3 regions of the Streptomyces sp. NPDC059866 genome follow, and region 1 is predicted to be linked to each of the others. Evidence: riboswitches for the same ligand, from Rfam matches in the RefSeq annotation. Region 1 holds a riboswitch; each other region holds the start of a gene.
What was found. A riboswitch is a leader RNA that binds a small molecule or an ion and turns the genes downstream of it on or off. The one in region 1 is predicted to bind cyclic di-AMP.
Positions count from the first base shown of each region.

Region 2: another riboswitch for cyclic di-AMP. It lies ahead of ACFV7R_RS15495 (NlpC/P60 family protein); the one in region 1 lies ahead of ACFV7R_RS10990 (transglycosylase family protein).
Region 3: another riboswitch for cyclic di-AMP. It lies ahead of ACFV7R_RS38970 (peptidoglycan DD-metalloendopeptidase family protein); the one in region 1 lies ahead of ACFV7R_RS10990 (transglycosylase family protein).

Region 1 covers NZ_JBHWJT010000006.1:107,884-112,051, reverse strand. Annotated here, with positions in the region: gene ACFV7R_RS11000 (cytochrome P450) at 1-1,003, shown strand, start outside; gene ACFV7R_RS10995 (transglycosylase family protein) at 1,200-2,189, shown strand; cyclic di-AMP (ydaO/yuaA leader) riboswitch at 2,372-2,540, shown strand; gene ACFV7R_RS10990 (transglycosylase family protein) at 2,545-3,240, shown strand; gene eno (phosphopyruvate hydratase) at 3,577-4,168, shown strand, end outside.
Region 2 covers NZ_JBHWJT010000008.1:338,304-342,471, forward strand. Annotated here, with positions in the region: gene pcrA (DNA helicase PcrA) at 1-1,425, opposite strand, end outside; cyclic di-AMP (ydaO/yuaA leader) riboswitch at 1,732-1,904, shown strand; gene ACFV7R_RS15495 (NlpC/P60 family protein) at 1,912-3,114, shown strand; gene ACFV7R_RS15500 (tellurite resistance/C4-dicarboxylate transporter family protein) at 3,404-4,168, shown strand, end outside.
Region 3 covers NZ_JBHWJT010000038.1:52,143-56,310, reverse strand. Annotated here, with positions in the region: gene ACFV7R_RS38975 (alpha-galactosidase) at 1-1,257, shown strand, start outside; cyclic di-AMP (ydaO/yuaA leader) riboswitch at 1,565-1,722, shown strand; gene ACFV7R_RS38970 (peptidoglycan DD-metalloendopeptidase family protein) at 1,727-2,719, shown strand; gene ACFV7R_RS38965 (SGNH/GDSL hydrolase family protein) at 2,932-3,717, shown strand; gene ACFV7R_RS38960 (TetR family transcriptional regulator C-terminal domain-containing protein) at 3,835-4,168, opposite strand, start outside.

The DNA of each region.
Region 1 (4,168 bases):
GGAGCTGATGACGCATCTGCTCAACATCGACCCGCCGGACCACACCCGCCTCCGCCGGCTCGTCTCCAAGGCCTTCACGCCCCGCCGCGTCGCCGAGTTCGCGCCCCGGGTGCAGGAGCTCACCGACGACCTCCTCGACCGGTTCGCCCGCACCGGCTCCGCCGACCTCATCCACGAGTTCGCCTTCCCGCTCCCCATCTACGCCATCTGCGACCTGCTCGGCGTCCCCCGCGAGGACCAGGACGACTTCCGGGACTGGGCGGGCATGATGATCCGGCACGGGGGAGGGCCGCGGGGCGGGGTCGCGCGGTCGGTGAAGAAGATGCGCGGCTATCTTGCCGACCTCATCCACCGCAAGCGAGAGTCGCTCTCCTCCGAACCGGTCCCGGGCGAGGACCTCATCTCCGGCCTCATCCGCGCCTCCGACCACGGCGAGCACCTCACCGAGAACGAGGCCGCGGCGATGGCGTTCATCCTGCTGTTCGCCGGGTTCGAGACCACCGTCAACCTGATCGGCAACGGCACCTACGCCCTGCTCACCCACCCCGAACAGCGCACCCGCCTCCAGCAGGCCCTCGCCACCGGCGACCGTGGCCTCCTGGAAACCGGGGTCGAGGAACTCCTGCGCTACGACGGCCCGGTGGAGCTGGCCACCTGGCGGTTCGCCACCCAGCCGCTCACCGTCGGAGGGCAGGACATCGCGCCCGGCGACCCCGTGCTCGTCGTACTCGCCGCCGCGGACCGGGATCCGCAGCGGTTCGCCGATCCGGACACCCTCGACCTCGCCCGCCGTGACAACCAGCACCTCGGCTACGGGCACGGCATCCACTACTGCCTCGGCGCCCCGCTCGCCCGTCTGGAGGGGCAGACCGCGCTCGCGACCCTCCTCACCCGCCTCCCGGACCTCCGACTGGCCGTGGACCCGAGCGAGTTGCGCTGGCGCGGCGGCCTCATCATGCGCGGACTGCGCACGCTGCCCGTGGAGTTCACGCCCATTTCGTAAGGCAACTCCCCGGATTCGACCGGAACCCTCCACTCCGGCACCGAAAACGTGACACGACCTCAACTCTGTGATCTTCACGTGATCTGCGCGGCATTAACTTGTGACAAGTGATCGACTGCCGATACGTTCACCCATCAGCGCGACGTCGAACACCAGTCGCCGCGCCGGTCACTGCTGTCTCGTGAAAGGTCCCCGCATGCTCTCCGGGAACGGTCGTCACCGTCGCCCCCGCCAGGTTCCGGCCCTCGTGGTCGCGGCCGGCGTGACCGGGTCCGCCATCGCCATCCCACTCCTCGGCGCCACCGGCGCGAGCGCGGCCAGCGGCACGACGTGGGACCGGGTGGCGGAGTGCGAGAGCGGCGGCTCCTGGAGCGCCAACGCGGGCGACGGGTACTACGGAGGGCTGCAGTTGTCCCAGGAGGACTGGGAGCGGTACGGCGGCCTCGCGTACGCGGCCAGCGCCGACCAGGCCAGTCGTTCGCAGCAGATAGCCGTCGCCGAGAAGGTGCTCGCGGACCAGGGCGTGGGCGCGTGGGGCACCTGCGGGCTCACCTCCGGTCTCAACGCCGACAAGGGGTCGGCCGATGTGGACACGGGTGTGGCCGGTGACACCTCGTCGGACACTTCCGAGAGCCTGCGTAACTCGCTCGGCTTGTCCGGTTCCTCCAGCTCGTCCGGTTCGTCTGATTCGGCAGGATCTTCGCCTGAATCCACCGCGCCGTCCCCGTCGTCTGACTCGTCATCGAATGCGACGGACGGTTCCGCGAGCCCGACGCCCACCGACTCCACCTCGGGCAACTCTCAGGAATCCGACAGCTCGCCCACAGTCACCCCGAAGGGCACGGAATCGGACAACTCTGGGCAGAGTGAAGGTGATTCCGGTCTGATCGACACCGGGACGGGCAGGCATCGCGGCGACAGCGCCGACGAGGACGCCGCCGACGCTCGTACGGCCGATTCCTCGGGCCGTCACGCCTCGCGCGACAGCGCCTCCGCCCGCGATGCCGCCGACGGGTCGTACACCGTGCGCGAGGGGGACAGCCTCTGGGGCATCGCCGACTCCCTTGGCGTCCAAGGGGGGTGGCCCGTGCTCTATGCGGACAACGAGGAGACCGTCGGCGCCGACCCCAACCACATCATCCCCGGTCAGACGCTGGATGTCGGGGTCGAACCGGGCGAAAAGTAGCGGGAGTTCACGTCACACTTCGCGCCTAATGTCCGGTTTGGTGAAAGTGTGGGATGAGTCTCAGAGGCCCTGATCCTCTTTGAAATTCCGCCAATCGCGTGTCTACGGTCATGACCGCTCGCCAACGCGAGCCCCGGCTGCCGCAACGCCGAATCCTGCCAGCGGCCGTTCGGGAACAGTCGTCGCGTCAAGCGCCGTAGGCAGGAGCGGGGGACCCAAGGTAAGCGCCGCACCGGACAGTTGAGCCGGTACGGCTTGGGGTGAAGTCACGCCTCCCCACAGGGGCGTGGCCGGGCAACTCAACCGGCCCGAACCCGACAGCTCACCTCGCAGGCGTCGGTGAGGGGATCTCTCCATGCTGTTTTCCAGCAAGGGCAAGCACCGTCGTCCGTCCAAGGCCGCTCGCGCCATAGCCGTCGTCGGCGTCACCGGCGCCGCCGCCGTCGCCGCCCCGCTGATGGCGGCCGGCAGCGCCTCCGCCGCCACCGCCTCCGAGTGGGACGCCGTCGCCCAGTGCGAGTCGGGCGGCAACTGGTCCATCAACACCGGCAACGGCTACTACGGCGGTCTGCAGTTCTCCGCCTCCACCTGGGCCGCGTACGGCGGCACGCAGTACGCCGCCACGGCCGACCAGGCCACCAAGGCGCAGCAGATCCAGATCGCCGAGAAGGTGCTCGCGGGTCAGGGCAAGGGTGCCTGGCCGCACTGCGGCACGGGCCTGTCGAACGCCACGTACACCGGCGGTGGCGCGAGCGACTCCTCCTCGGAGGGCTCCTCGCAGAGCAGCACCGAGACCACCACCCGCTCGACCGAGCAGCAGCCGGCCTCCCGTTCGCAGGAGCGCCCGGCGCAGAAGACCGTCACCGCCCCGACCGGTGAGAAGGTCGCGAAGGGTGACGGCGAGTACAAGGTCGTCACCGGCGACACGCTCAGCACCATCGCCGAGAAGCACGATGTCGAGGGCGGCTGGGAGAAGCTGTTCCAGCTGAACAAGGACATCGTCGAGGACGCCGACCTCATCTACCCCGGTCAGCAGCTGCACCTGAAGTAATCCGGGTCCACCCGGGTCGGCAGCTTCACCTGACCTGAAGCGATCCGGGCTTCGCAGACCCCCGTGAGGGTCCCCCCGTCCCCGCGGGCCCCCGCCCCGGCGCGTGTTCCCCCGTACGCGCCGGGGCGGGGCTTTTGTGTCACCGCTCGTGCCCTCGTTCTTCGCTCGGGCCCTCATTCTTGAGGAACCGTCTTTGTTCCATTCGGAAACAATTTACGATCGGTTCCGTCCACGGGGCGGGCGACCGGCTGGCCGATCCCACGGAGCCGGTTAGGCTCGTCTCGCAGAGCCGCTGCGGTCCTGCTAAACCGCGTCACATCCACGAAGGAGATGCTCGTGCCGTCCATCGACGTCGTCGTAGCCCGGGAAATCCTGGACTCCCGAGGCAACCCCACGGTCGAGGTCGAGGTCGGCCTCGACGACGGCAGCACGGGTCGTGCCGCCGTTCCGTCCGGCGCCTCCACGGGCGCCTTCGAGGCCATCGAGCTCCGCGACGGCGACCCCAACCGCTACCAGGGCAAGGGCGTCGAGAAGGCCGTCCTGGCCGTCATCGAGCAGATCGGCCCTGAGCTGGTCGGCTACGACGCCACCGAGCAGCGCCTGATCGACCAGGCGATGTTCGACCTGGACGCCACCGACAACAAGGGCTCCCTCGGCGCCAACGCCATCCTCGGCGTCTCGCTCGCCGTCGCGCACGCCGCCTCCGAGGCCAGCGACCTGCCGCTCTTCCGCTACCTGGGCGGCCCGAACGCGCACCTGCTGCCGGTGCCGATGATGAACATCCTGAACGGCGGCTCGCACGCCGACTCCAACGTGGACATCCAGGAGTTCATGATCGCCCCGATCGGCGCGGAGTCCTTCTCCGAGGCCCTGCGCTGGGGCACCGAGGTCTACCACACCCTCAAGAAGGTCCTGAAGAGCAAGGGCC
Region 2 (4,168 bases), on a different contig from region 1:
GCGCAGGTAGGCCAGGACGTCCCGGACCTCCTTGCGCTCGTAGAAGCGCACGCCGCCGACGACCTTGTAGGGCAGGCCGACGCGGATGAAGATCTCTTCGAAGACACGGGACTGGGCGTTCGTCCGGTAGAAGACGGCGACGTCCCCGGCCTTCGCCTCGCCCGCGTCTGTGAGGCGGTCTATCTCGTCGGCGACGAACTGGGCCTCGTCGTGCTCCGTGTCGGCGACATAGCCGGTGATGCGCGCGCCCGCGCCCGCGTTGGTCCAGAGGTTCTTCGGGCGGCGGGACTCGTTGCGCTCGATGACGGCGTTGGCGGCGGAGAGGATCGTCTGGGTGGAGCGGTAGTTCTGCTCCAGCAGGATCGTCGTCGCGTCCGGGTAGTCCTCCTCGAACTGGAGGATGTTTCGGATGGTCGCCCCGCGGAAGGCGTAGATCGACTGGTCGGCGTCACCCACCACGCACAGCTCGGCGGGCGGCAGGCCGCCCTCGCTGGGCGGTACGTCCTCGCCGTGCCCGCCGGTGCCGACGAGTTCGCGTACGAGGGCGTACTGGGCGTGGTTGGTGTCCTGGTACTCGTCGACGAGTACATGACGGAAGCGGCGGCGGTAGTGCTCGGCGACATCCGGGAAGGCGCGGAGCAGATTGACCGTCGTCATGATCAGGTCGTCGAAGTCGAGGGCGTTCGCCTCGCGCAGTCGCGACTGGTACAGGGCGTAGGCCTGGGCGAGGGTCTTCTCGAAGCCGTCGGTGGCCTGGGCGGCGAAGTCCTCCTCGTCGATCAGCTCGTTCTTGAGGTTGCTGATCTTGGCGCTGAAGGACTTGGGCGGGTAGCGCTTGGGATCGAGGTCCAGGTCGCGGCAGACCAGGGCCATGAGTCGTTTGCTGTCGGCGGCGTCATAGATCGAGAACGACGACGTGAAGCCGAGCTTCTTGCTCTCCCGGCGCAGGATGCGCACGCACGCGCTGTGGAAGGTCATGACCCACATCGCGTTCGCACGCGGACCGACGAGCTGCTCGACGCGCTCCTTCATCTCGCCGGCGGCCTTGTTGGTGAAGGTGATCGCGAGGATCTGGCCCGGGTGCACGCCCCGCTCGGCGAGGAGGTGGGCGATGCGGTGGGTGAGCACGCGGGTCTTGCCGGAGCCGGCACCGGCCACGATGAGCAGGGGGGAGCCGGAGTGGACGACGGCGGCGCGCTGGTTGTCGTTCAACCCCTCCAGGAGCGCTGCCGCGTCCATGGCCGGACGCGCGGCGCCGTCGCGGTAGTACATGTCCCGGTCCGGGGGCACGTCGAACTTCCCGCCGAACAGATCGTCCGGGATCGGCTCCGGAACGTGATCGTCCTCGGGCGGCGGCGGGTGCTCCTCGGGGGCCCGCTGGGCCTGGAGGTCCGCCAGGAAGCTGTCGTCAAAGAGGCTGCTCATCGCTCTCCGAGTCTAGGGCGCCCCACCGACAACCCGCGGCCGCCCCGAGAACATCCCCGGCCGGAACACCGTCGATCTTGGCGGTGAGGCCGGAATCACATCGGCTGCAGCGGCCCGCGATCTTCCCTCCCTACCCACCCCACATCGGCTTACTCTCCGGGCCTGCCCCACTACCACCCGCGACCACTGACTGGAGGTCACGAAAATGTATCGGGCATATCACCCACCAACCTTCACACGCACCACACTAGTTGGCTACCGTGCCGGGCAGGCCGTACGACCCCCACCGGCGAACGTCGCCGGGCCGCACGGCCTCCGCCGAGTCCGGTGCGCCCCCGTGGCTGCCGGAGCCGGGGACCCAACCGACTCTGGGGTGAATCGGTCCGACTCCCTTCCCGGGAGGGGACCGTAGGGCAACCCTTCCGAACCACCCGCCCGAACCCGACAGCTAACCCGGTAGGCGGCCCATGGAAGGAGTCGCCTCCTTTGGCGTCGCACCGTAAGTCGCGTCCCACGGGCGCGCGCGTCGCAGGCATACGGACCCCCGCGCTTGCCACGGCTGCCCTCACGTCTGTGGCCCTGCTCTCCCAGACGGCCAATGCCACCCCCTCGGCCGACGACAAGCCGAGCCTGGAAGAGGTCGAGAAGAAGGTCGACGACCTCTACCGCCAGGCGGAGTCGGCGACCGAGAAGTACAACGCAGCCAAAGAGAAGACCGAGAAACAGCGCAAGCAGGTCGACACCCTCCTCGACGACGTCGCCCAGCGCACCCAGAAACTCAACGAGGCGCGCGAGGAGCTGGGCTCGTACGCGGCGGCGCAGTACCGGACCGGCGCCTCCGCCCCCGACACCGCGACCTTCCTGCTCGCGGACTCGCCGCAGGACTACTTCGACCAGACCCAGCTGATGGGTCGGCTGACCAGCCGTCAGAAGGGCGCGGTCGACGACTACTTCACCCAGCAGTCCGCGACGGTGGAGAAGCGCCAGGAGGCCACCGAGAGCCTCGAGACGCTCACGGAGTCGCAGAGCGATCTGAAGACGGCCAAGGCCACCGTCCAGAAGAAGCTCGCCGACGCGCGCGAACTGCTGTCGCAGCTGACCGCCGAGGAGAAGGCGCGGCTGGCGGCGATCGAGAAGAAGAAGCAGGAGGAGGCCGAGCGCAAGGCCGCGGAGCTCGCCCGGCAGCAGGCGGAGGAGGAGCGGCAGCGCCAGGAGGCGGCTGCTCTGCAGGAACAGGAGGCGCAGCAGGAGACCGACAGCGGCTCCTCGACAAGTGCGGGTACGGGCACCGAGACCGGCTCAGACACCTCGACCTCCGACTCCTCGTACGCCACCAAGGCCGAGAGGGCGCTCGCCTTCGCCCGCGCGCAGATCGGCAAGCCGTACGTCTGGGGCGCGACCGGCCCCGACTCCTACGACTGCTCCGGCCTCACCCAGGGCGCATGGAAGGCCGCCGGCGTCTCCCTCCCGCGCACCACCTACGACCAGGTGAACGCGGGCACCACGGTCTCCCTCGCAGCCGCCCAGCCCGGCGACCTGGTCTTCTTCTACGACGACGTCACCCACGTCGGCATCTACATCGGCAACGGCATGATGATCCACGCCCCGAAGCCCGGCACATACGTGCGCGAGGAGTCGATCTACTACGACGGGGAGTCGTCCATCCACAGCGTGGTACGACCGGCCTGACGGGCGGAGGCAAGGGGCGGGCCGGACGGCACGCCCCGAGGAGGCTTCCGTGGGCACGCGCGCGTGGCGGGGTTTACGCAGGCACGCGCGCGTGGTGGCGTTTTTCGCAGGCACACGCGCGTGGGGTGCTGTCGGGCAGGCGCGTACGAGAGGCGTGCCTGCAGGCTCGCGCACCCGCCGAAACGGCCCACGCTCGGTGTGAGCCCGTTGCCGCGCGCCCGCGTGGTTTTCCGCATGCCCGCGCGCGTGGCCCGCTCGCGCGGCGCTGGGGGCTCCTTAGCATCGGCGCATGCCCGGCTCCTCCTCCCTCCGCGCCTGGTGGGCGCAGCATCCGCCGGCGGCCGGGGCCGCCGTCATGGCGACCGGTATCGTCTCGGTCGGCCTGCACCTGACGGGCTACGAGGTCCTGTCCCGGATCCTCCTCGTGGCGGCCTGCGCGGCATGGCTGGCCCTGGTGGCGGACGTCGTCACACGGCTGCTGCGGCAGCGGGAGCGCTGGATGACGGAGGCGGGAACACCGGCGGTGCTCACCGCCGTCGCCGCGACCGCCGTGCTGGGGACCCGTTTCTCCGCGCTGGACCGGCAGCCCCTGGCCGCGGCGCTGCTGGCGCTGGCGACGCTGCTGTGGCCGGTGCTGCTCGTGCCCGTCGTGCGGCACCGGCAGCGGCGGCGTATGCCAGGGGCGGTGTTCCTCGGGACGGTGGCGACACAGGGACTCGCCGTGCTCGGCGCGACCCTCGCGCAGGCCGAGTCGGCGGCGTGGCTCGCACATGCGGCGCTCGTACTCTTCTGGCTGGGCCTCGTGCTGTACGGCCTCGCCCTGGCCCGCTTCGATCTGCGGCAGGTGATCGAGGGGTCGGGGGACCAGTGGGTCGCGGGCGGCGCGGCAGCGATCTCGGCGCTCGCCGGGGCCAAGCTCATCGCCGCCGACGGACCGGGCCTGTACCTCTGGAACGACGACAACAGCGGCGTCCTGCGGACCGTGACCGTCGCCCTGCTGGTCCTCGGCCTGGGCTGGTACGCCGTACTGCTCGCCGGCGAGGTGGTCCGGCCG
Region 3 (4,168 bases), on a different contig from region 1:
TTCGGCGGTGCCAGTCGCGCCTGGCACGCCTATCAGCGGGCGTACGTCATTCCGGACGCCGAGCGGGACCGGCCGGTGCTTTTCAACTCCTGGGAGGCCACCGAGTTCGACATCAGCGAGGAGCAGCAGCGGGCGCTCGCCCGGCGGGCCGCGGCGATCGGCGTCGAGCTGTTCGTGGTCGACGACGGCTGGTTCGGGGCGCGCACCAGCGACCGCGCCGGGCTCGGCGACTGGACACCCAACCCCGACCGCTTCCCGGCCGGGCTCAAGCCGCTCGCCGACGACGTGCACGCCCTCGGGATGCAGTTCGGGATCTGGGTCGAGCCCGAGATGGTCAACCCGGACAGCGAGCTGTACCGCGCCCATCCGGACTGGGTGCAGTTCCAACCGGGGCGAAAGCGGACAGAACTTCGTAATCAGCTCGTACTGAACCTCGCGCGGGAGGATGTGCAGGACTACCTCTGGGAGCAGCTGCACGGGCTCCTGTCCAGCGCCCCGATCGACTACGTCAAGTGGGACTTCAACCGTTGCTTCACCGATGCCGGCTGGCCCGGCGAGCCGTATCCGCAGCGGCTGTGGGTCGACCATGTGCGCGCCGTGTACGCCCTGGTGGACCGGCTGCGGGCGGCCCACCCCGGTGTCGCCTTCGAGTCCTGCTCGGGCGGCGGCGGTCGCATCGACCTCGGTGTGATGAGCCGTACCGACCAGGTGTGGACCTCCGACAACACCGATCCGCTCGACCGGCTCGCCATCCAGGACGGCTTCAGTCAGATTCATCCCGCGCGCGTGATGGCCGCCTGGGTCACCGACAGCCCCAACGCCCAGCTCAACGGCCGGGTCAGCTCGTTGCGCTTCCGCTTCGTCAGCGCCATGGCCGGGGTGCTCGGCGTCGGGGGTGACCTCACCCGGTGGACCGACGAGGAGCTCGCGGAGGCCCGGGACTGGGTGGCGCTCTACAAGGAGATCCGGCCACTCGTGCAGCGCGGGGACCTCCACCGGCTGCGGCCGCCACGGGGCGGGCTGAGCGCCGTCCAGTACGTACGCGGCGACGAGGCCGTCGTGCTCGCCTGGCTTCAGGCGCAGAGCTACGGGGAGCCCGTCCCGGCGCTGCGGCTGCGTGGCCTCGACCCCACCGCATCGTACGAATGCCGCGAAACGGGCGAAGTGCACCGGGGTGCCGTACTGCTGCACCACGGACTGCGCACCGGGCTGCGGGGTGACCTCGATGCGACGGTTCTCCGACTGCGCCGCATCTGACTCTTCTGTCCGAATTAACCTCTTCATTCCAAGTCGCTCGGGAATAAAGGAACCTGGAGCGACGTCACGTGAGCAGCGTCATATCCGTGACCGTGCGTCGCCCGTCATGTCCACGTAATCCAAGCGCTTTTCAAGGGCATTTGCGGAACATGACGGTTTCGGAATCCACGGAGGGTGACGGTGAATTCGGTGAACTGATCAAGAAGTGGGTGTTCGTGCGGAACCTCTTGCTTGTCCCATTGCGTCTTGGTCGCTTACGTTCCACACCGATCCGGGCGGACGCCTAATCCTGCCGCCGCCCGGTGCCCGCGCAAACCCACCCGTGTACGGCAGGAGCGGGGGACCCACAGGTACAAATGCCTGTTCCGGTCTCCGGAACGGCTAGGGGTACAGCCGCGCTTCGGCGCGGCCGGGCATCTCCAGTCCGCACCCGACAGCTCACCTCGCAGGCGCCGGAGAGGAATTCGCCATGCCCGCGAAGGGTAAGCACCGCCGTCCGAAGACCCAGCGTTTCACCCGTTCCATCGCCATTGCCGGAACCGGTGGCGCCGCACTCGCCCTCCCGCTGATGGGGGCCGCCGGCGCCCATGCCGCCACTGCGCAGTCCGCTCCGGAAAACGCCGTTCAGTCGGTCGCCGCAGAGAAGGCCACCGCCCAGAAGAAGGCCGCCGAAAAGAAGTCCGCCGCCAAGAACGCCGGTGTGAGGACCTATTCGGTGAAGATCGGCGACTATCTTGCGAAGATCGCCGAGGGGCAGAACGTCAGCGGTGGCTGGCAGAAGCTCTACCAGGACAACCGTGAGGTCGTCGGCGACAACCCGTCGCTGATCCACCCCGGCCTGAAGCTCACGATCGGCAAGAAGGCCGCGGCGGGCACGGACGAGCCGTCGTCCGCTTCGTCCCCTTCCTCGTCGGAGTCGTCGGAGGCGTCCGAGGCCTCGAAGTCGTCGAACTCGACGGAGTCCTCGGCGAAGCCGTCCGATCAGTCGTCGTCCGCCGAGTCCTCCGCGTCGAACACGTCGACGGCCACCCAGACCTCCGCCGGCACCTCCAGCGGTTACTCCTCCCCCGTTGAGGGCGTCGCCGTCGGCACCGCCTACAAGGTGGCGGGCAGCATGTGGTCCAGCGGCTACCACACCGGCGTCGACTTCGCCACGCCGACGGGCACCCCGCTCAAGGCCGTCGGCGCAGGCACGGTCGTCTCCGCGGGCTGGGCCGGTGCGTACGGCAACCAGGTCGTCCTCAAGCTGGCCGACGGCTACTACGCCCAGTACGCCCACCTGTCCTCGCTGTCCGTCTCCGCCGGCCAGACCGTGACCGCGGGCCAGCAGGTCGGCTTCTCGGGCTCGACCGGCAACTCGACCGGTCCGCACCTGCACTTCGAGATCCGCACCACGCCGAACTACGGCTCGGACGTGGACCCGGTCGCGTACCTCCGCTCGCACGGCGTCTCCGTCGGCTGACGCACGCGCTCTCACGCCACCGAAGGCCGGACCCCGATCCCCGGGTCCGGCCTTCGGTGTGCGCGGACGGAGCGGTTATTCCACAGTTGACCAACCTTTTGGCAGTGGCTTATCTCACCGCCCGTCAACCTCTTCCTACGGTCGCGTAGGTCACATTCGACGCGGAATCATGTCCCGACGTGGCAGACGATTCGAAGAATGACAGCAGATCAGTGATCGGGTCGTACGTGGCGGTGGGGGACAGCTTCACCGAGGGCGTAGGCGACCCCGGCCCCGACGGGGCGTTCGTCGGCTGGGCCGACCGCTTCGCCGTACTGCTCGCGGACCGCCGAGCCGAGGGCGACTTCCAGTACACGAACCTCGCCGTACGCGGAAAACTGCTCGACCAGATCGTGGCGGACCAGCTTCCGCGGGCCGTCGAACGCGCGCCGGACCTGGTCTCGTTCTGCGCCGGCGGCAACGACATCCTCCGGCCCGGCACCGACCCGGACGACGTCGCCGAGCGCTTCGAGCGGGCGATCGCCGCGCTGACGGCCGTCGCGGGCACGGTGATGGTGACGACCGGCTTCGACACCCGGGGCGTACCCCTGCTGAAGCACCTGCGCGGCAAGATCGCCACCTACAACGGGCATGTGCGGGCCATCGCCGACCGGTACGGCTGTCCGGTGCTCGACCTGTGGTCCCTCAAGTCCGTTCAGGACCGCAGGGCCTGGGACGACGACCGGCTGCACCTCTCGCCCGAGGGGCACACCCGCGTGGCGCTGCGGGCCGGTCAGGTCCTCGGCCTCCCCGTCCCCGCCGATCCGGAGCAGCCCTGGCCGCCGGTTCCGCCGCGCGGCACGCTCGACGTCCGGCGGGACGACGTCCAATGGGCGCGCGAGTACCTGGTGCCGTGGATCGGCCGCCGGCTGCGCGGCGAGTCGTCGGGCGACCACGTGACGGCGAAGGGGACGCTGTCGCCGGACGACATCAGGATGCGGATCGCGTCGGTGGCTTGAGGCACATCCGTGGCGGACGCCGGGGGAGCGGGTCGTTCCGATCGCCTGCGTCGGATCGGCCCGCCTCCGGCGCTGACGGGCGTACGCCTTGAACCGCAACCTGTCCTCGCGGACGGCTCACGCGTGCCCCGCCGACGGCACCTCGGCCAGTCCGAGCTCGCGGGCGAGCGCCTCGTCGGCCCACTCCTGGGCCCGGGCGCGGGACAGTGCGCCCGGGTACGACGTCAGCTGGACGGCGAGGCCGTCGAGCAGGGCCGTCAGCCGCAGCGCCGCGCCCATGGGGTCCGGGCAGCGGAACTCGCCGGCGGCCACGCCCTCGGCGATGACCTCGGCGATCGCCGCCTTCCAGCGCTTGTCGAGGTCCCGGGTGACCTCCTGCAGGGCCGGCTCGCGCAGGGCGGCAGCCCAGCCCTCTATCCACAGCCGCCAGCCCTTGGCCTGGCCGGTCGGG